Regions from separate parts of the Erwinia sp. AC075 genome, predicted to be linked through region 3. Evidence: predicted binding sites of a transcription regulator. Region 3 holds the regulator's gene; each other region holds the start of a gene.

Region 1 (5,679 bases), 3.2 Mb from region 3:
GGCCAGGATGCCGCACCCGAGAAGCTCTCTGTCGATCGCGCGCTGCCTTACGACCATATCGGCGAGCAGTTGCCGCTGCTGCTGAACGGGCTGGACGTGGTGTATCACGCGCAGGGACTTTACCCTGAGGCCGATTCGCTGGTCTTCGCGGCGCTGGACAAGTTGCGTCGCGGCTCGCGCCAGAACCTGACGGCGCCTGCTACGATCACCGACTGGCGTCCTGTGGTGCATGAAATGCGCCTGTTTAAATCTGCGGAAGAGCAGGCTGTGTTGCGCGAAGCGGGCCGCATCAGCGCGCTGGCACATACGCGCGCCATGCAGAAATGCCGCCCTGGCATGTATGAATACCAGCTTGAAGGTGAGATCCAGCACGAATTCAACCAGCATGGCGCACGCTTCCCGTCCTACAACACCATTGTTGGCGCCGGTGAAAACGGCTGCATCCTGCACTACACCGAAAATGAGTGCCAGATGCGCGATGGCGATCTGGTGCTGATCGATGCCGGTTGTGAACTGAAAGGCTATGCCGGCGATATCACGCGTACCTTCCCGGTCAACGGCAAGTTCACCGCACCTCAGCGCGCGATTTACGACATCGTGCTGGAATCATTAAACACCTCGCTGGAACTGTTCCGTCCCGGCACCAGCATCCGTGAAGTGAATGCGGTCGTGGTGCGCATCATGGTGACCGGGCTGGTGAAGCTGGGCGTGATGAAAGGCGATATCGATACGCTGATCGAAGAGCAGGCCCATCGCCAGTTCTTTATGCACGGACTGAGCCACTGGCTGGGGCTGGACGTGCATGACGTCGGCGTGTACGGCAACGATCGCGACCGCACGCTTGAGCCAGGCATGGTGATCACCATCGAGCCGGGTCTGTACATCGCGCCGGATGCGGATGTGCCTGCCGAATATCGCGGCATCGGCATTCGCATCGAGGACGACATCATTATCACCGCTGAAGGTAACGAAAACCTGACGGCGACGGTGGTGAAAGAGGCGGACGAGATCGAAGCGTTGATGGCGGCAGCGAAAGCCTGATGAGCATCGTAATTGCAGGCGGAGGAATGGCGGGAGCCACGCTGGCGCTGGCCATTTCTCATCTGACGCAGGGACAGGTGCCGGTCACGCTGGTGGAAGCCACCGAACCCGCCAGCCTATCCCATCCTGGTTTTGATGGCCGGGCGATTGCGCTGGCGGCGGGAACCTGTCAGCAGCTGGCGGCCATTAATCTTTGGCCGTACTTGAAGGATTGCGCCACCGCCATCACCCATGTTCACGTCAGCGATCGCGGCCATGCCAGTTTTGTCTCGCTGGATGCTGCCGACCATGGCATTTCTGCGTTGGGTCAGGTGGTTGAGCTGCACGATATCGGCCAGCGGCTGTTTACGCTGCTGAAGAAGGCGCCCGGCGTGCGCGTATGTTGCCCGGCAAAAGTTACCGGGCTGGTGCGCAATCAGCAAGATGTGCAGGTGACGCTCAGCAATGGCGAAACCTTGCCGGCTCAGCTGCTGGTGGCGGCCGACGGCTCGCGCTCCTCGGTGGCGGCGTCCTGCGGCGTGCAGTGGCAGTCGCAGGATTATCAACAGGTGGCGGTAATCGCCAACGTGGCAACTCAACAACCCCATCTGGGCCGGGCTTATGAGCGCTTTACCGAGCATGGCCCGTTAGCGTTATTGCCGATGTCTGCGGGCAGAAGTTCGCTGGTGTGGTGCCATCCGCTGGACGATAAAGCCCGAATCGATGGCTGGAGCGATCGGCAGTTTATTCACCAGCTTCAGCAGGCGTTTGGCTGGCGCTTAGGCCGCATTACCCAGGTCGGGCAGCGTCACAGCTATCCGCTGCAGCTGCAGGCTGCCTCTCAGCATGTTTCACACCGGCTGGCGCTGGTTGGCAATGCCGCGCAAACGCTGCATCCGATCGCCGGTCAGGGATTTAATTTAGGGCTGCGTGACGTGATGTCGCTTGCCGAAACGGTAGCGGCAAGCTGGCGCGCTGGCGAAGATGTGGGAAGTTATGCCACGCTGCAGCGCTATCAGCAGCGCCGACAGCCGGATGCCGCGGCGACCATTGGCATTACCGACACGCTGGTCAGGTTGTTTGCTAACCGCTATACACCGCTGGTGGCAGGAAGGAGTCTTGGCCTGATGGCGATGGACTCGCTGCCGCTGGTGCGTAATTTGCTCGCCGAGCGCACGTTAGGCTGGGTTGAGCGCTAAGGAGAAAGCAGTAATGCAAACCTATGATGTTATCGTCGCAGGCGGCGGTATGGTTGGACTGGCGGTCGCCTGTGGCCTGCAGGGCAGCGGGATGAAAATCGCGGTACTGGAGCGTGAACCTGCCGCAGAACCGTCTGTGGCTGAGCAGCCTGCGCTGCGGGTGTCCGCCATCAACGCCGCCAGCGAACGTCTGCTGCAGCATCTTGATGTCTGGACCTCGATTCTGGCAGCACGCGCCAGCGCCTATCACGGTATGGAAGTCTGGGACCGAGACAGCTTTGGTCACATCGCTTTTGACGATGGTCAACAAGGGCTGGCGCACCTCGGCCACATTATCGAGAACCCGATTATTCATCAGGCGCTGTGGAAGAAAGCCAGCGAGCTGAGCGACATCACGCTGATTGCACCGGCAGAGCTCCAGCAGGTGGCCTTTGGCGACAACGAAGCCTTTGTCACCCTGAAAGATGGCAGCATGATGAGTGCCCGTCTGCTGGTGGCGGCCGATGGCGCCAACTCCTGGCTGCGCAACAAAGCGGATATTCCGATGGCGTTCTGGGATTACGACCACCATGCGCTGGTGGCCAATATCCGCACCGGGCAGCCGCACGACGCGGTAGCCCGTCAGGTCTTCCACGGCGACGGCATTCTGGCGTTCCTGCCGCTGAGCGATCCGCATCTGTGCTCGATTGTCTGGTCGGTTTCGCCGCAGGAAGCGACACGTTTGCAGTCGATGCCGGAAGATCTCTTCAATCAGCAGCTGTCGGTGGCCTTCGATCTGCGACTGGGGCTGTGTAAGGTGGAAAGTGAGCGCAAAAGCTTTCCGCTGATGGGACGTTATGCCCGCAACTTTGCCGCGCACCGTCTGGCATTGGTCGGCGATGCCGCGCATACCATTCATCCGCTTGCAGGTCAGGGCGTTAACCTCGGCTTTATGGATGCCGCCGAACTGATTGGCGAAGTGAAGCGCCTGCACCAGCAGGGCAAAGATATTGGACAGCACCTGTATCTGCGTCGCTACGAGCGCAGCCGTAAGCACAGTGCGGCGATGATGCTGGCCGGAATGCAGGGCTTCCGTGAGCTGTTTAACGGCAACAACCCGGCGAAAAAGCTGCTGCGGGATATTGGTCTGAGCCTGGCCGATAATCTGCCTGGCGTGAAGCCACGTCTGCTGAAGCAGGCGATGGGGCTGAACGATCTTCCCGAGTGGTTGCGGTAACCTTGCGATGCCGTTCAGGGCGAAGTTCACCTTGCCCTGAACGTTTTCCCTCCTCTGCTTTTCCCCTGTTGCTGCTAATCTTTAAACCAACTTATTTACCCACAGAAGCGCTTTTTCAGGTGAGTGCAACGGCTGCCCCATTTTGGCCCATCGTTTGAAAAATTCTAATTTTACTGCACACTTCGCATTACTTTTAATAATGGATAAATTGATAACCTGAAGTTATTTTTTATCTGTTTCGCCTGAAACCCTTACTTTTAAACTGACTTTTTGCCGGTTTATTGCCGTTTATGTGCGGTTTGCCGCGGAAATCTGGTGAAAAATGCTGGAAACTCTGTTGCCGTTCCGCCCTGCACTGAAAAGATTCACCCCCGTTTAACTTATGGTTAATGGCCGCATTCGGTGGTAAGTTCAGAGCCAGGGTATCGTTTGCGTTCCGGTCGTCACAGGCTGTGACCAGGCGCATGACAACTTGTAAAGCACAGGAATGATATGACTCAGCAGACCCCCTTATTCGAACAGCATCAGGCTTGCGGTGCGCGCATGGTGGATTTCCATGGCTGGATGATGCCGCTGCATTATGGCTCCCAGATGGATGAGCACCACGCGGTCCGAACTGATGCCGGCATGTTTGACGTCTCCCACATGACCATTGTCGATCTCAAAGGTGCGCGCACCCGGGAATTCCTGCGCTATCTGCTTGCCAACGACGTTGCCAAACTCACGGTTCCGGGCAAAGCCCTTTATACCGGCATGCTTAACGCATCGGCTGGCGTAATTGACGATCTGATTGTTTACTTTATGACCGAGGACTTCTTCCGTCTGGTGGTTAACTCTGCCACCCGTGAGAAAGACCTGGCGTGGATTGGCGAGCACGCGACACCGTTCGGCGTTGAGCTGACGCTGCGTGACGACCTGTCGCTGATTGCCGTACAGGGTCCGCAGGCGCAGGAAAAGGCGCAGACGCTGTTTGACGAAGCGCAGCGCCAGGCCGTAGCCGGCATGAAGCCGTTCTTTGGCGTGCAGGCCGGTGAGCTGTTTATCGCCACCACCGGTTACACCGGCGAAGCAGGCTACGAGATTGCGCTGCCCAATGAGCAGGCGGCGGATTTCTGGCAGAAGCTGCTGGCGGCAGGCGTGAAGCCTGCGGGCCTGGGCGCACGCGATACGCTGCGTCTGGAAGCCGGTATGAATCTGTATGGTCAGGAGATGGACGAGGGCGTCTCTCCGCTGGCCGCCAATATGGGTTGGACCGTGGCGTGGCTGCCGGAAGACCGCAATTTTATCGGCCGTGAAGCGCTGGAATCCCAGCGTGAAAAAGGCACCGAGCAGCTGGTCGGCCTGATCATGACTGAAAAAGGCGTGCTGCGTAATGAACTGCCGGTACGCTTTACCGACGGCGAAGGCAATCTGCGTGAAGGTGTGATCACCAGCGGATCTTTCTCCCCGACTTTAGGGTGCAGTATTGCCCTGGCACGCGTTCCTGCTGGCATTGGCGAGCAGGCTATCGTGCAGATCCGTAACCGGGAAATGCCGGTTAAGGTCACTAAACCGATTTTTGTACGCGCCGGTAAACCGGTCGTCTGATAACAATAACCTCTCAGGAGAGCCTGGCGATGAGCAATGTGCCAAATGAACTGAAATACCGTGACAGCCACGAATGGGTGCGCAAAGAAGCCGACGGAACTTACACCGTAGGCATCACCGAGCACGCGCAGGAGCTGCTGGGCGATATGGTGTTTGTTGACCTGCCGGATGTGGGTAACACCTACAGCCAGGGCGACGACTGCGCCGTGGCCGAGTCAGTGAAAGCAGCGTCGGATATTTACGCGCCCATCAGCGGCGAAATTATCGAGGTGAATAGCGCGCTGGACGGCGAACCGGAGCTGGTCAACAGCGCCCCGTACGCCGAAGGCTGGCTGTTCAAAATCAAAGCCAGCAATGAATCTGAACTGGATTCGCTGCTGGATGCCGATGCTTACAAAGGCAGCATCGACGAATAAATCATTGCCCTGCGGGACGAGCCCATTCGTCCCGCTTCTGCTTACCATGCCCGATTCAGGATTTACCGCTAATGACTCAGACTCTCAGCCAGCTTGAACACACCGGCGCGTTTATCGAGCGCCATATTGGTCCTTCGCAGGAGCAGCAAGCTGCGATGCTCAATGCCACCGGTGCCAGCTCACTCCATGACCTGATCGCGTCGATCGTGCCGGCAGATATTCAGCTGCCGAGCCCTCCCGC
Region 2 (5,679 bases), 380 kb from region 3:
CGTTTCCACGCTGGATATGGAAAACCTGCCGCGCACGCCAGAAGGCAAAGTGAACTTTGACGAAGATTTCTTCGGCAAAGAAGCCTTCCTGACGGTATCCGGCCAGCTGAATGGCGAGACCTACGCCAGCGCCATCTCCAAAATCTATACCTTTGGCCCAACCTTCCGTGCAGAAAACTCCAATACCAGCCGCCACCTGGCTGAATTCTGGATGCTGGAGCCGGAAATCGCCTTTGCTGACCTGGAAGACAACGCCGCACTGGCCGAAGCCATGCTGAAATACGTCTTCAAAGCGGTACTGGAAGAGCGTCGTGATGATATGGAGTTCTTTGCCGAGCGCGTAGACAAAGATGCCATCGCGCGCCTTGAGCGTTTTGTAACCACAGATTTTGCTCAGGTGGAATACACCGAAGCGGTAGAAATTCTGATCGCCTGTGGTGAGAAGTTTGAAAATGCCGTCTCCTGGGGTATCGATCTCTCCTCAGAACACGAGCGTTATCTGGCAGAAAAACACTTCAAAGCACCGGTAGTGGTTAAAAACTATCCGAAAGATATCAAAGCGTTCTATATGCGCCTGAACGACGACGGTAAAACCGTGGCGGCGATGGACGTTTTGGCCCCAGGTATCGGGGAAATCATCGGCGGTTCACAGCGTGAAGAGCGTCTGGATGTACTGGATGCACGTCTGGCTGAAATGGGTCTGAATAAAGAAGATTACTGGTGGTATCGTGACCTGCGCCGCTACGGCACCGTTCCTCATTCAGGTTTCGGATTAGGTTTCGAAAGATTAATCGCCTATGTCACCGGTGTGCAAAATGTAAGAGATGTTATCGCCTTCCCAAGGACGCCGCGTAACGCTACCTTCTGATTTTCAGCATTAAATATAAGAAATTCATATATATATTCAAGGTCAGCCTCGCTGGCCTTTTTTTATTTTTGTAAATTTAGATATAGTTCACAAAGTTCCGTGATTCTTACATTTTGTAATACATATTTTCCTCTTGTTACTAGAATAGGAGATTAGTAGCATTTTCGGGCTAGATAATCCGCTCAGCGAATGGAAAGATGCGTGCAGACACAGGAAGACACCAAACTCTCTTCGGGGTTCTGTAAAGAATTGTTGACGGCAGTGGCAGGTGTCCAAATAACTCCAATGAGGGTAATAAAAAATGATGAAGCGCAACATTCTGGCACTGGTTATCCCAGCCCTGTTAGCAGCTGGTGCAGCCAATGCAGCAGAAATCTATAACAAAGACGGCAACAAGCTGGACCTCTATGGTAAAGCTGTTGGTCTGCACTACTTCTCATCAGACGACGACAGCTACGGCGGTGATGGCGATAAGTCCTATGTCCGTTTTGGTTTCAAAGGTGAAACCCAGATCAACGACATGCTGACCGGTTACGGCCAGTGGGAATACAACATCCAGGCAAACAACTCTGAAGGTTCTGACGCGCAAGACGGCAACAAAACCCGTCTGGGCTTTGCTGGTCTGAAATTCGCTGAGTACGGTTCTGTAGATTACGGTCGTAACTACGGCATCGCTTATGACGCACTGGCCTGGACAGATATGCTGCCAGAATTCGGTGGCGACTTCGGCCAGTCTGATACCATGACCAGCCGTACCGGCGGCGTGGCGACTTACCGTAACACCAATTTCTTTGGTCTGGTTGATGGCTGGGACTTCGCAGCTCAGTACCAGGGCAAAAACGAACGTGATGACCTGCAGCGCTCTAACGGCGACGGCTACGGTGTGTCGACTTCTTACACCTCACCAATCGGTGTTGGCATCGTAGGTGCTTATAGCTCTCAGGACCGTGTTGACGGCCAGAACACTGACCTGGCTCTGGGTCGTGGTGACCGTGCAGAGTTCTGGGGCACTGCTCTGAAATATGATGCAAACAACGTTTACCTGGCCGCATCTTATGCTGAAGGCCGTAACGCTACCCGTATCTCTGGTAACATCATCGACGCCAATGGTGTGTCTAACGCTGTTGCTGGCTACGCTAACAAAACTCAGGACATCGAGTTAGTTGCACAGTACCAGTTCGACTTCGGTCTGCGTCCGTCCATTGCCTACGTTCAGACTAAAGGCAAAGATATCGAAGGCGTTGGCGATGTTGACCTGGTTAAATACTTCGAAGTGGGCGCGACTTACTACTTCAATAAAAACATGTCTACCTATGTTGACTACATCATCAACCAGATTGATGACGACAACAAACTGGGCATAGGTTCAGGCGATACCGTAGCATTGGGTCTGGTTTACCAGTTCTAATAAGCTGCACTGCCGGGGTGATTCGCGTCACCACCGCGCAACGTCAAAACGGGGCTTCGGCCCCGTTTTTGTTTCCTCCGCCCCGCTTTCTCCCTCTGATTAATTACCCTCACTCTGTTCCCTGTGATTTTTAACGCAAACGGTTGGCAATTTGTGCGCTGTGGCGTAACCTGAGTCCTCACTTCGCTTTAGATTAAGCTAACGGACTTCGACTATGTTTGAACGCATTGCAGCTGCACCCGCCGACCCTATTCTTGGTTTAGCCGATCTCTTCCGTGCCGACGATCGCCCAAATACGATCAATCTGGGCATTGGTGTCTATAAAGACGAAACCGGCAAAACACCGGTACTCACCAGCGTGAAGAAAGCTGAGCAGTATCTGTTAGAGAATGAAACCACCAAAAATTACCTCAGCATCGATGGACTGGCCGACTTCGGTAAGTGCACTCAGGAACTGTTGTTTGGGAAAGACAACGCCATTGTGAGCACCAAGCGTGCCCGCACAGCGCAGACCCCAGGTGGAACCGGTGCATTGCGCGTTGCGGCTGACTTTATTGCCACTCAGACCAGCGCGAAGCGCATCTGGGTAAGCAACCCAAGCTGGCCGAACCATAAAAATGTGTTTGAATCCGCGGGTCTTGAAGTCTGCGAGTACCAGTATTACGACGCGGCCAATCACTCCCTCGACTTTGACGGCATGGTTAACGCCCTGCGTGAGGTTGCAGCCGGTGACGTGGTGCTGTTCCATGGCTGCTGCCATAACCCGACCGGTATTGATCCGACGGCTGAACAGTGGGCACAACTTTCCGAGCTGTCACTGGCCGGTGGCTGGCTGCCGCTGTTCGACTTCGCCTATCAGGGCTTTGCCCGGGGTCTGGAAGAAGATGCTGAAGGCCTGCGTATTTTTGCGGCCAGCCATCAGGAACTGATCGTCGCCAGCTCTTACTCGAAAAACTTCGGTCTGTATAACGAACGCGTTGGCGCACTGACGCTGGTTGCCAGCGAAGCATCGGTAGCGGATACCGCATTCAGCCAGGTGAAAGCCACCATCCGTGCAAACTACTCTAACCCACCGGCGCACGGTGCGGCGGTAGTGGCCACCATCCTCGGTAACGCGGCTCTGCGTGCTATCTGGGAGCAGGAACTGGCAGACATGCGTCAACGCATCCACCGTATGCGTCAGCTGTTTGTGAACACCCTGCAGGAGAAAGGCGCTAAAGGGGATTTCAGCTTTATCATCAAGCAGAATGGCATGTTCTCATTCAGCGGTTTGACGAAAGACCAGGTGGTTCGCCTGCGCGAAGAGTTCGGCGTGTATGCGGTGAATTCAGGTCGCGTTAACGTGGCGGGCATGACGCCAGATAATATGGCTCCGCTGTGTGAAGCGATTGTCGCCGTGCTGTAAACCGGCGACTGAGCATAAAAAAAGCCTGCTTAATGCAGGCTTTTTTGTGTCTTTTTTCCCCGCGCGCGTTACTGCAGGAACGGGTTCGAAATTCTTTCACGGCCCAGTGTGGACATCGGCCCATGTCCCGGTAAAAAGGTCACGTCGTCACCCAGCGGTAAAAGCTTGGTCTTAATGGATGCGATCAGGTCCGCATGGCTGCCCTGAGGAAAATCAGAACGCCCTACGCCGCCGTTAAAGATCACGTCACCGGAGACCAGCAGGCGAGAAGCACGGTCAAAGAACACGATGTGACCGGGCGTATGGCCAGGGCATAACAGGATCTCGAGGGTGATGTTGCCGAGCTGCACGGTTTCCCCCTCTTCCAGCCAGCGATCTGGCGTCAGGGGCGCGCAATAGGGGAAGCCGAACATCTGGCTCTGAGCAGGTAAACCTTCCAGCCAGAAAGCATCCGCTTTATGTGGACCAACAACCGGCACGCCATAAAAAGCCGCCAGTTCGGCAGCGGCGCCAACATGATCAAGGTGTCCGTGGGTCAGCAGAATTTGCGTTACGGTAACGCCTTTTTCGGCCACATGCGCCTGAATGGTTTCGGCATCGCCGCCGGGGTCAACCACCGCTGCCTGCAGGGTTTCCGCGCACCAGATTAGCGAGCAATTCTGGGCGAATGCCGTCACCGGGATAATTTGATAGTCCATAACACTCCGTTACCGGCGAGCCATGGCCCTACCGGAATTTCATCTTACCAGTGCCGTGCCGGCCCGGTATCAATATGCACAAAGTTACTGCTTGGGTAGTATCCTACACCACCAGCGCCCATGGAAAGCGCCGCTTTGCGAACATTGCTCAATGCAATCCCGTCAATATGTAAATCCATCGCCTGACCCAGCGTGTGGTAACTGTGCTTTGCTACGCCTTTGGTGTGGGCCCGCAGGGAATTATTGGTCGCCAGCGAACGATACCCCGATATCAACGTCACCGGTTTGCGGGTATCGAGCAACGCCTGCAAACGATAAAGCTGATCGAACAGATGCGGATCGATGTTCTTGACCTTGTTGGCCCGATAATCACGGAAGAAATGATTCAAACGTGACAACTCATCCTTGTCGTAACTTTTCCCGTTAAAAAACTCAGTTTTGAGCGTTTCACCGGTATTCAGGTTATTCAATGTTAATACACGAGGACGCGAGGTGGAGAGCGAGGCGAAAGCCTGTCGGGGAAGCAATGCACAACCTAATGCAGCGCCTCCTAATGTCAGCCACTTACGGCGATGAGAGTCAAAATTATTCATTAATCTGTATTACCCGGCTAAATGTTCTGAAATGGTGCAAAATGGTCACCGTTTGGAACCATAACCGGGGAGAATAGCTGAGTCAACCGGGGAAATGTGACAGCTTCGGCAAATATCAACACCTGTCTGGAAGCCGAGGTGACCGGCCCAGTTTGCCCTGAGCCGGAACACCTGAAGAATCAACCATTAGAGCATTAATTGACCAGCAGCAGCCATACTCTGCACGCCAGAACGCGCCGTCTTATCATAATTGTAAATATCTGTACGATATTGCGCCTTACCATCATCCGCCACCCACGCCGTCAGGTAGTAAAGATTGACCGGAATGCGATGACGAATCGGCACGTAGCGGGTGTCACCTTCTTTCAGCGTGCTTGAAATGCGCGTGTCATTCCATCCCGCATCCTGTAACAGCAGGTTGGCCAAATCAGACGCTTTATTCACACGGACACAGCCAGAACTCAGCGCCCTGATGTCTTTCTGGAACAGGTTATGGTTCGGCGTATCGTGCAGATAGATGGCGTCTGAGCTAGGCATATTGAACTTATACCTTCCCAGCGAATTCGTCGCACCCGGCGCCTGACGTATGCGGTAAGGGAACGACGCCGCTGAAACCATCCGCCAGTCGATCATCGACGGATCGATGACTTCCGCATCATTGCTCCAGCCAGAGAGCAAGGTGTAGTTATGTTTATAGAGATAAGCCG
Region 3 (5,679 bases):
CGTAAACGCCGACCGGTTAAAGCCAACAGCACCAAAAAAGTTAAAGAATCCACCAGCAAAAAATCTCGCTTAACCTCAGTACAAAAGTTGAAGCTTAAAAAGAAACCTTCGCTGCAAACCGCCTCTGTTCAGACTGCCCCGTTGCACTCCAGCAAATACAAAAAGAAAACCACCTTAAACGCCGGAAAAAAACGCTATGGCCGCCATCGTGGCAAGGTTGTCGATACTGCTGAAGAGCTGACGTCAGACTCTGTTTCTGCGCCATTAAAGTTAAGTAAAGCTCACCGCGCCCGCTATCAAAAAGCCCGTGAAACCGCGATGACCAAACTGATGGGCCAGCTGGGTAAACCTTACCAATGGGGCGGAACGTCGCCTAAAACCGGCTTCGATTGCAGCGGCCTGGTGTGGTATGCCTACAAGGATTTAGTGAAGTTTAAAATCCCGCGCACGGCGAATGAGATGTATCACCTGCATGATGCGGCTTCGATAAAGCGTGATGAGCTGGAGAAAGGCGATTTAGTCTTCTTCCGCATTAACGGGCGCGAGACGGCAGATCATGTTGGCGTGTATCTGGGTGGTGGGAAGTTTATTCAGTCGCCACGTACTGGCAAGGATATTCAGGTCAGCGCTCTGGCAGATGATTACTGGCAGCGCCACTATATTGGTGCCCGCCGGATGATGACGCCAAAAACCATTCGATAGCGGAAATACTCAGAGCCGATCGTCAGACCGGCCCTGTTTGCACTTAATGCATAATCGCGGTGAAGCTAAACGCCATAATCATCAACAGTGCGCAAACCGTGGTCAGTAAAGAGAACTTCAGATCGGTATCCATTTTTAATCCTAAATAGCCCTACAGTTTATGATGCCATCAATTTTCCCATACTTGACGGTAAAAATCTCGTTTTCTCTGCCAAGCCTTGTTAGAATTCTTTTTTTGTTGCGCAACGGCCCGCACCTTAAGGTGTTTAGCGGTCTTTAATCAGCGCTTTTTCCTTCCTGACGACTCCGGACAGCAACTAAAAAACGACTTCAGACGTCAGGTTTTCGATCTCACCAGGCAAACGATTAACAACAGGCTTATCAAACAGTTAAGATAGGCGCAGGAGTAGTTATTTCATGGCAACAATTAAAGATGTGGCAAAGCAAGCCGGGGTGTCCACCACCACCGTCTCCCACGTCATCAACAAGACCCGTTTCGTTGCAGAAGAAACGCGGGAAGCCGTGTGGGCCGCCATTAAGGCGCTCCACTATTCACCCAGCGCGGTTGCCCGTAGTCTGAAGGTGAATCACACCAAAACCATCGGGCTGCTGGCTACTTCGAGCGAGGCGCCCTATTTCGCCGAAATTATTGAAGCCATTGAAAACCGCTGTTTTGCCAAAGGCTACACGCTGATCCTCGGTAACGCCCACAATGATCTTGCCAAGCAGCAGGCCTATCTGTCGATGATGGCGCAGAAACGCGTGGATGGCCTGCTGGTGATGTGTTCCGAATACCCGGACGAGCTGATCACCATGCTAGAAGATAACCGCAATATTCCTATGGTGGTGATGGACTGGGGCAAATCGCGCGGTGACTTTACCGATACGGTAGAAGACAACGCCTTTGAAGGCGGTTATCTGGCTGGCCGTTATCTGATCGACCGTGGGCATCGAGATATTGGTGTCATACCCGGTCAGATGGAGCGTAACACCGGCGGTGGCCGTCTTGCCGGATTTATGAAAGCATTGTCTGAAGCGGGGATTACCTTGCGTGACGAGTGGCTGGTTCAGGGCAATTTCGAACCTGAATCAGGTCACCAGGCGATGCAGCAAATCCTCTCGCAGAAGCAGCGTCCAACGGCGGTGTTCTGCGGTGGCGATGTGATGGCGATGGGCGCAATTTGTGCGGCTGATGAGATGGGCCTGCGCGTTCCGCAGGATATATCGGTGATCGGGTACGATAACGTACGCAACGCCCGTTACTTCACACCGGCCCTGACCACGGTTCACCAGCCAAAAGAACAGCTGGGCGAAACCGCCTTCGATATGCTGTTAGATCGTATCACCAGCAAGCGTGAAGAACCGCAGACGATTGAAGTACATCCTACGTTGATCGAACGCCGTTCGGTTGCCGATGGTCCCTTCCTGGACTATCGCCGCTAGTCCCGCTCAGTGCTGAGGGCGAATTCTCCCTCGGCACACTATGTTGACTCAGGGCTCTTCCTTCAGCCATTCACTGTTCAGCGTGTCACTGTCACCCAGATAATCCAGCAACCAGCTCAGCGCCGGTGAAGCCTGCTGCTCAGACCAGCTCACGCAGCACGGACTGTCCGGAAATCCGCCTTCCAGCGTCAGTTCATGCAAAGCGCCCTTTTGCAGCAGCGGTTGCGCCAGATGGCCCGGCACCATCCCCACGCACAAGCCCGCCAGCAGGCAGTCAAACGCGCTTTCCCAGTCTGGCACCACCAACCGCCGCTGATTATCCAGCGTCCATGTGGTGCGTTTCGGCAAGGCTCTTGAGGTATCTTCCAGCACCAGTGAAGGCCATTCGCCAATGGCCTCTTCACTGGTTTCTGCGTGCTGACGTGCCAGCGGATGATCCGCGGCGACCACACAGCGCCAGTTGAGCGCGCCCATATTGCGGAAGGCGAAGCGGCCACCTACCGGGATAGCCTGTGTCGCGCCGATGGCAACATCCACCCGCCCATCGGCCAACGCATCCCAGACGCCGTTAAATACTTCTGCTGACAGATGCAGTTCCATATCCGGAAAGTGCCGATAAAAGTCGACTACCAGCTGTCGGGTGCGCTGAGATTTAACGATGCGATCGACGGCGATATTAATTTGCCCTCGCCAGCCGTTAGCGACCTGTTGGCACTGCCGTCGGGTGGCTAGCATTTTTTTGATGACACTGCGGCCCTCCTGGATAAATACCCGTCCCGCATCGGTCAGCACCACATCACGGTGGCGACGCTCAAACAACGGCACGGCAAGCCATTCCTCCAGCTGCCGCACGGTATAACTGATGGCTGAGGGTACGCGATGGAGCTCTGCGGCGGCAGCGGTAAAACTGCCGCTGCGGGCAACTGCATCAACCACTTCAAGGGAATGTTCTGACCACATAATCTGCCTGCAATATTTTTGAACGCAACCTGCAAATATTACCGTTTCACAAGCTGTATGGCACGCGATTACACTCTGCGGCGTTTCGTTCATCACAAATAAAGAGCAAAAGAATGCCTTCGAAAGGATTTATTGTTTACCTGGCGCTGTTAAGCGTGGCAGGTTTCCTCGCTACCGATATGTACCTGCCTGCCTTTGGTGCCATGCAACAAGACCTGCAAACCGATGCCGGGATCATCAGCGCCAGCCTCAGCCTGTTCCTGGCGGGTTTTGCCATCGCCCAGCTGTTTTGGGGTCCGTTGTCGGATCGTATTGGCCGTAAGCCTGTGCTGTTGATGGGTCTGAGTCTGTTCGCCGTCAGTTGTGGCGCGATGTGGTGGGTAGATTCTGCTGCTGCCCTGCTGGCGTTGCGCTTTGTGCAAGCGGTGGGGATTTGTGCCGCTGCCGTCAGCTGGCAGGCACTGGTTGTCGACCGCTATTCCGCCAGCCAGGCAAATCGCGTATTCGCCTCCATCATGCCGTTAGTGGCACTCTCGCCTGCGCTCGCGCCGTTACTGGGCGCCTGGTTACTCAACCATTTCAGCTGGCGCGCCATTTTTGTCGCGCTTCTGCTGGTCGCGGTGGTGCTGCTGATTTCCACCTTGTTCCTCGCGCCAACGGTGAAGAAGCCGGTGGTGGATGGCGTGAAGAAAATGGGCTTTTTCAGCCTGTTAAAATCGCCGGTTTACAGCGGTAACGTGCTGATTTATGCCGCCTGTTCAGCCAGCTTCTTTGCCTGGCTGACCGGTTCGCCCTTCATTCTTGGCAATCTTGGCATGTCTCCCGGTGACATTGGGCTGAGCTACGTGCCTCAGACGCTGGCCTTTTTGATTGGCGGCTTCGGCTGCCGCACGTTGCTGAAACACACTGAAGGCCGCTCCCTGCTGCCCTGGTTACTGGCAATCTATTCACTCAGCATTGTGGCTTTTTTTATCGCCGCGCAGATTGAAGATCCGTCTATGGTGGCGTTATTGCTGCCGTTCTGCGGTATGGCGTTAGCAAACGGTGCGATTTATCCGATTGTCGTGTCGAATGCCCTCTTACCTTTCCCGCAATCGAGTGGTAAAGCCGCTGCCCTGCAGAACACGCTGCAACTGGGTTTGTGCTGCATCGCCAGTCTGATTGTTTCCACATTTATCAGCACTTCGCTGTTCACCACCTCGCTGGTGATGATCTCGACTGTTGTTCTGGCAGGAATCGGCTATATTTTACAACGGGCGAAGGCGGAAAAGCTCGCTCTGGCGGACGCGCACAGCGGTCGCTAACAGCTTGATTCCAATTGGTTAGCACCCTAACAATAAACAATTGAATATTGCCTGGCGTGAGCATATACTCATTTCAGGCAACACAAAATAACAAGTTCGTCGCAATTTTTTGAGTCCTGACAAGGTGGTCAAGGTGTTATCCCGCGCGGCATTCGTTGCGCAACTCTGCAGGCACTATTCTTAACAATCCTCTGTAACGCCGGATATCAGGCGTACGGTTTATCCGTGCGTGTTCTCAAATCCTGTAGAAATTGTCTATTCTATTTCTCAGGTTTCAATCACACAGGGTGATGGAGAAGCTATGAGTTCATCGTGTATAGAAGAAGTGAGCCTGGTCGAGGATCATTGGTATCGAATCGTCCAGGAAATGCTACGCAATGCAGATATTGAGGTCAACGGCACACGCCCCTGGGATATCCAGATTAAAAATCCGGAGTTCTTCAAGCGCGTGATGCAAGAGGGCTCACTGGGATTGGGCGAAAGTTATATGGATGGCTGGTGGGAATGCGAAAATCTGGATATGTTTTTCCATCGCGTTCTGGTCGCCAAACTCGATCAACAACTCCCCCACCACTTTAAAGATACGCTCAGAATAGCTGCCGCCAGATTAACCAATCTGCAATCACGAAAACGCGCCTGGATTGTCGGTAAAGAGCATTACGATCTGGGTAACGATCTGTTCTCACTGATGCTTGATGATCATATGCAATATTCCTGTGGCTACTGGAAAGAAGCGCAAACGCTGGAAGAAGCACAGAATGCTAAATTAAAAATGATCTGCGATAAACTGCAATTAGCACCAGGCATGTCACTGCTGGATATTGGCTGTGGTTGGGGCGGACTGGCTGAATATGCCGCCAGAAATTACGGTGTCAGCGTATTTGGCGTCACTATCTCTGCTGAACAGCAGAAAATGGCTCAAGAGCGATGTGAAGGGCTGGATGTCACTATTCTGTTGCAAGATTACCGCGATTTAAACCAGCAGTTTGACCGCATATCTTCCGTAGGCATGTTTGAACATGTTGGACCTAAAAACTACGCCACCTATTTTGACGTGGTAAACCGCAATCTGAAACCTGACGGTATTTTCCTGCTTCACACCATCGGTGCCAATAAGACCAATGAACATGTTGATCCCTGGATCAATAAGTACATTTTCCCTAATGGCTGTCTGCCTTCAGTACGCCACATCTCTGAAGCGCACGAGCCGCATTTCGTTATGGAAGACTGGCACAACTTTGGTCAGGACTATGACACCACTCTGATGGCA
Region 4 (5,679 bases), 3.2 Mb from region 3:
GATGCCGCTAACCTGCGTACCCAGCCAGAATATGACTACACCAAAGAAGGCAAAGCGGTGCTGAAAGGCTACCGTGCGGTGCGTCAGGTGCAGGTGACTCTGCGTCAGTTAGATAAGCTGAACGAGCTGCTGGACGGTGCGCTGAAGTCTGGCCTGAACGAAATCCGCTCCGTTGAGCTGGGCGTGGCCCATCCGGATGAGTACCGCAACAAGGCGCGTCAGGCCGCGATTCAGGACGCGACGCAGCAGGCAGGCGAGCTGGCGAAAGGCTTTAATACCAAGCTGGGCCCGGTTTACAGCATCCGTTATCACGTTGCTAACTACCAGCCAATGCCGGTCGCGCGCATGTATAAAATGGCCGATGCCGCACCGATGACCTCTGCGGCGGAAACCTATGAAAAGCAGAGCATTCACTTCGACGATCAGGTTGATGTGGTGTTTGAACTGCAGCGTAACCCGTAATCGCAAAAAGGGCGTTGTCGGTGACAACGCCCGGTGCAGGCTGCATTCAGGGCTCCCAACGGGAGCCTTTTTTTATGGCCTATTCCGGCTGACGCAGGACGCGATGGCCGTGAGCGATCAACGCATCGGTGACCTTGCGCATCAGGCGGCTTTCTGGCGCGAAGCGGTGCCAGTAAAGCATCCGGCGCTGGAACAGGCCCGGCGTTAAGTCAATCAGCTCGCCTTCTGCCAGCTCGCGCTCAATCTGCAGGTGCGGGATCATACAGCAGGTGGTGCCCTGACGCGCCAGCTGCACAAACGCTTCCGACGAGTTAACGATATGGCAGGGCACGCTGCCCGGCGACAGGTCAAAGTTCTGCTGTAAAAAGGCCTGATGCATATCATCCAGATGGTCGAAGGCCACCGCGGGCGCTTTCAGCAGGGCAGAGCGGGTCACGCCATTCGGGAAATAACGCGCGGCAAATTCCTTCGAGCCGACAAACAGATAATCCAGCGCGCCGAGCTGATCCACCAGGCAGCTTGGCAGAGGCTGAGGTTGAATACTCACTGCCCCAACCACTTCGCCACGACGCAGGCGTTCCTGCGTGCGGCTTTCATCTTCCACCTGCAGGTTCAGACGCACCGGAGAGTCGGTTAATACGGTTTTCAGCGCGGGCAGCAGCCAGGTTGCCAGACTGTCGGCGTTTATTGCCAGCGACAGCAGCAATGGCGTGGTGCCGCTGTTCTCATCGCCCAGCCACTCCTCTTCCAGCAGTTCAACCTGGTGCAGTAACGCCAGCAGCTTTTGCCCTTGCTCGGTTGGGCGTGGCGGCACGGTACGCACCAGCAGCGGCTGGCCGAACATGTTCTCCAACTGCTTGATTCGTTGTGAGACTGCCGACTGGGTAATGCAAAGCTTTTGTGCTGCGCGTTCGAAGCCGCGCTCGCGAATCACTGCATCCAGCGCCTGAAGCGTGCGATAATCCGGGCGTTTCATAGTGGGTGATAACTCTCTTTCAGGTGTGGAAACTGCACTATGCCATATTTTTGTCACTTTGCCCTGGGCAAAGGCGACATTATCCCGCTTCAGGTTTGTGGCCTGGCTTCCAAAGTGCCAACAAAGCCCGCGTGAAGGCAGTCATTTCCATCGGGTTGTTTTATACTAGCGCCACACTGTAGCTGTACGGAATCTAAACTTACCATGACACAGGATGAACTGAAAAAGGCCGTAGGTTGGGCAGCGCTGGACTACGTTACCCCGGGCACCATTGTCGGTGTGGGAACGGGTTCCACGGCCGCTCACTTTATCGATGCATTGGGCTCGATCAAACACCAGATTGACGGTGCGGTCTCCAGCTCTGAGGCTTCAACAGAGAAGCTGAAAAGCCTGGGTATTCAGGTGTTCGACCTCAACGAAATTGATTCCCTGTCGGTCTACGTCGATGGCGCTGATGAGATCAACGGCATGATGCAGATGATCAAAGGCGGTGGCGCGGCGCTGACGCGGGAGAAAATCATCTCTGCGGTGGCGGATAAGTTTGTCTGTATCGCGGATGAGTCTAAACAGGTTGATGTGTTGGGCGGTTTCCCGCTGCCGGTGGAAGTGATCCCGATGGCCCGCAGTTTTGTGGCGCGTGAACTGGTGAAGCTGGGCGGCCTGCCGGAATACCGTCAGCATGTGCTGACCGATAACGGCAACATTATTCTCGACGTGCATAATCTGAAAATTCTTGACCCGATTGCGCTGGAGAAAGCGATTAATGCGCTGCCAGGCGTGGTCACGGTGGGGCTGTTTGCTGCACGCTGTGCCGACGTTGCGCTGATTGGTACCGCCAACGGTGTGAAGACCATAGTAAAATGATCTTACCGGCGCCGCCCCGGCGTCGGTTATTTTCTGATAAAAAACATCTTTTCTGAACCCGATGAAATTTGGTGACTTATGTCACATAACTTTCATGCGCAGGCGTATCCTGCTAATCCTTTTCACCATTCCCCGATTATCTGCCAAATTGTGCTGCCTTGCCTGTTAGCCGTGCTGGCATCCAGGCAATCGTTTGTATTGCCGCAGCCGTAAATTTTGATATTTTGGCAGAAGGCTATCTTATACCCGGATGTAGATAGGGGTAAGCTGGCACTTCTGAAGTCGCAAAAATAGGGTCGGGAAATGGCAAAAGTATCACTGGAGAAAGACAAGATTAAGTTCCTGTTGGTGGAAGGCGTCCACCAGAGCGCGGTCGAGAATTTGCGCGCATCAGGGTACACCAACATCGAATTTCATAAAGGCGCGCTGGACAGCGACGCTCTGAAAGAGTCCATTCGCGACGCGCACTTTATCGGTATCCGCTCGCGCACCAACCTCACCGAAGACATTTTCGCTGCGGCGGAAAAACTGGTGGCGGTAGGCTGCTTCTGTATCGGAACCAACCAGGTTGATCTGACTGCTGCTGGCAGCCGTGGCATCCCGGTATTTAATGCACCTTTCTCCAATACCCGATCCGTTGCTGAGCTGGTCATCGGCGAGCTGCTGTTAATGCTGCGCGGCGTGCCTGCCGCGAACGCCAAAGCACACCGTGGCATCTGGAACAAACTGGCCGTGGGTTCTTTTGAAGCCCGTGGTAAGAAGCTGGGCATCATCGGCTACGGCCATATCGGCATGCAGCTGGGCGTGCTGGCGGAAAGCCTGGGTATGCACGTGTTCTTCTATGATATCGAGAGCAAGCTGCCGCTGGGTAACGCCACGCAGGTTCGCCATCTGTCTGACCTGCTGAATATGAGTGATGTCGTCAGCCTGCATGTACCAGAGACGCTCTCAACGCAGAACATGATGGGCGCAGAAGAGCTGGCGATGATGAAGCCAGGCTCACTGCTGATTAACGCCTCACGCGGCACCGTGGTCGATATTCCTGCCCTGTGTAAAGTGCTGGCGGACAAGCATCTGGCGGGCGCGGCAATTGACGTGTTCCCGGAAGAACCTGCGACCAACAGCGATCCGTTCCTGTCGCCGCTGTGCGAGTTTGATAACGTGATCCTGACGCCACACATCGGTGGATCAACGCAGGAAGCGCAGGAAAATATCGGTATCGAAGTGGCCGGCAAGCTGGCTAAGTACTCGGATAACGGTTCAACGCTGTCTGCGGTTAACTTCCCGGAAGTCTCTCTGCCGATGCATGGCGACCAGAGCCGTTTGCTGCACATCCACGAGAACCGTCCCGGCGTGCTGACCGCAATCAACAACATCTTTGCAGACCAGGGCGTCAACATCGCCGCACAGTACCTGCAAACTACCCCACAGATGGGTTATGTGGTGATTGATGTCGATGCACCGCAGGATGTGGCGGACAAAGCGCTGCAGCTGATGAAAGCCATTCCGGGCACCATCCGTGCTCGTCTGCTGTACTGATTAAGCTGGCGGGTTAACGCCCGCTCCAGTAATCACCCTAAAAAAAGCCCCGGCAATTGCCCGGGGCTTTTTTTTATAGCGATTCAGCCTTACCACTGCCAGATTTTCGACGGCGTGATCATCGCCGGGAGCGGCACATCCCACTCTGCAACGGGCAGATCATCAACCCGCTGGCAATCATGCCCAAGACCGACGGGTAAAAATCCGTGCTGCTGCCAATTTTGCAGCGTGCGGTCGTAAAAACCCCCGCCCATCCCCAGCCGTTGTCCCTGCTTATCAAAGGCCACTAACGGCACCAACAGCACATCCAGCTCGCTAAGCGTGGCCAGATTGCGGATATCCAACGGCGGCTCAGGAATACGCAGCCGGTTGGGTGTAAGCGTCGTGTGCTCGTCATAACGAATAAACAACAGCTGGCCTTCGGAGAACGGATGGAGCACCGGCAGGTACACCTGTTGCTTGTGCTGCCAGAGTTTGGCAATCAGCGGACGGGTATTCAGCTCACCGTCGAAAGAGAGAAACAGGGCGATTTTTTTGGCTTGTTGTATCGGAGCAAAATTAAGCGCGCGTTCGGCGGCTTGCACGGCGGCGAGCTGTTGCTGCTCGGGTGTCAGCGCCCGACGGAGGTGACGAACATGGGTGCGGATATCCTGGCGATCGAGAAGATTCAGGTTCATAGCTCACCGTGTAGTAAGACTGGACAGGGGTAAACTCAGAAATCACACGCTGGGTGTTGGACAGGAACGTACCAGAAAGGAACTACTGTAAAGAAGTGGAATCTCCGAGATGCCGCCGCAGGCTGTAACCCTTGAACCCTTGGTTCAAGGTGAGACTGCCGTCGTAACCATCAGGCTTCTCGGACGAACCGAGCTTGCACACAGGTTACAGAGCGTCAGACTCTGATGGTATTAAATATCGGCTCAGGGGACTGGCCCGCTTGCAAACATCTCAGAGAAATTTTGTACTTCACCGTCACTCTAACACAGATAACGATGAGGTGTTATTCGAACTTACTGCCGGTCCGGTCCGTAATGCGACCCTGTTCAAGCAACGCCTGTTCAATGGTCTGTTGCAGCATCCGGATGCGCTGCTCCATGTTACTGGCATAGTCGCGGGTTTTCAATTTCTCCGCAGCCAGCTCATGGCAAATATTGAGTGCAGCGATAAATACCAGCTGCTCTGTGTTAGTGACTCTAGTGCGAACTTTTAAATCTTGCAACCGTTGATTAAGGTCTTCGGCAGCCATATTCAGCGCATCTTGCTGTTCAGGCGGACAATTTACTCTTAACGAACGACCAAAAATTTGAATATCTACGGGTTGAGCAGACATGCCACCATCCTGACTGATTACTTCGCCGCCAATCTCCCTTACCGCTCAATGGGTTGGGAGGGGCGCAACTATAACTACGCCTTATAGAAGAAACAACCCCTTTTCTGGAATCGTTGAGGCACCTGGTGGTAGCATAACACGAACTTATCCAGCCAACGATGACCAAAACGTATGTCACTATCAAACACAATGCCGGGCTATGATGCGCTGGCTTCAGCACTGACGCAGCAGGGCGTAGGGATGACACCTGCCGAAATGCACGGTTTACTCAGCGGGATGATCTGTGGCGGCACGCAGGACAGCAGCTGGCAAACCCTGGTTCATGAGCTGACCAACGAAGGCATGGCGTTTTCCCAGTCGCTGGCCTTGCCGCTGCAACAGCTGCATGAAGCCATCGGAAATACGCTTGCGGAAGAGGGCTTCCTGTTCCAGCTCTATCTGCCAGAAGATGATGACATCACCGTGTTCGATCGCGCCGATGCGCTGGCGGGTTGGGTGAACCACTTCC

The links. The regulator PurR, encoded in region 3, represses purine synthesis genes. The targets are predictions, from matches to a motif close to CANGCAAACGTTTGCNTG.
Region 1: gcvT (glycine cleavage system aminomethyltransferase GcvT) is a predicted target of PurR. The motif match lies at 3,854-3,871, and genes of this name have one in related genera.
Region 2: AC0IXH_RS09440 (amino acid aminotransferase) is a predicted target of PurR. The motif match lies at 2,409-2,426, and genes of this name have one in related genera.
Region 4: serA (phosphoglycerate dehydrogenase) is a predicted target of PurR. The motif match lies at 2,485-2,502, and genes of this name have one in related genera.

Annotation. Positions count from the first base shown of each region.
Region 1 covers NZ_CEEDEU010000001.1:4,829,859-4,835,537, forward strand. Annotated here, with positions in the region: gene pepP (Xaa-Pro aminopeptidase) at 1-1,041, shown strand, start outside; gene ubiH (2-octaprenyl-6-methoxyphenyl hydroxylase) at 1,041-2,219, shown strand; gene ubiI (FAD-dependent 2-octaprenylphenol hydroxylase) at 2,233-3,435, shown strand; gene gcvT (glycine cleavage system aminomethyltransferase GcvT) at 3,928-5,022, shown strand; gene gcvH (glycine cleavage system protein GcvH) at 5,052-5,438, shown strand; gene gcvP (aminomethyl-transferring glycine dehydrogenase) at 5,510-5,679, shown strand, end outside.
Region 2 covers NZ_CEEDEU010000001.1:2,003,340-2,009,018, forward strand. Annotated here, with positions in the region: gene asnS (asparagine--tRNA ligase) at 1-868, shown strand, start outside; gene ompF (porin OmpF) at 1,170-2,276, shown strand; gene AC0IXH_RS09440 (amino acid aminotransferase) at 2,491-3,681, shown strand; gene AC0IXH_RS09445 (MBL fold metallo-hydrolase) at 3,750-4,379, opposite strand; gene AC0IXH_RS09450 (peptidoglycan L,D-endopeptidase MepK) at 4,424-4,972, opposite strand; partial or broken gene ldtD (L,D-transpeptidase) at 5,159-5,679, opposite strand, start outside.
Region 3 covers NZ_CEEDEU010000001.1:1,619,862-1,625,540, forward strand. Annotated here, with positions in the region: gene AC0IXH_RS07575 (C40 family peptidase) at 1-702, shown strand, start outside; gene cydH (cytochrome bd-I oxidase subunit CydH) at 746-835, opposite strand; gene purR (HTH-type transcriptional repressor PurR) at 1,120-2,145, shown strand; gene punR (DNA-binding transcriptional activator PunR) at 2,194-3,105, opposite strand; gene punC (purine nucleoside transporter PunC) at 3,219-4,409, shown strand; gene cfa (cyclopropane fatty acyl phospholipid synthase) at 4,711-5,679, shown strand, end outside.
Region 4 covers NZ_CEEDEU010000001.1:4,823,640-4,829,318, forward strand. Annotated here, with positions in the region: gene AC0IXH_RS22430 (oxidative stress defense protein) at 1-462, shown strand, start outside; gene AC0IXH_RS22435 (LysR family transcriptional regulator ArgP) at 542-1,438, opposite strand; gene rpiA (ribose-5-phosphate isomerase RpiA) at 1,643-2,302, shown strand; gene serA (phosphoglycerate dehydrogenase) at 2,606-3,841, shown strand; gene AC0IXH_RS22450 (5-formyltetrahydrofolate cyclo-ligase) at 3,931-4,518, opposite strand; RNA gene ssrS (6S RNA) at 4,616-4,799, opposite strand; gene zapA (cell division protein ZapA) at 4,842-5,171, opposite strand; gene AC0IXH_RS22465 (YecA/YgfB family protein) at 5,343-5,679, shown strand, end outside.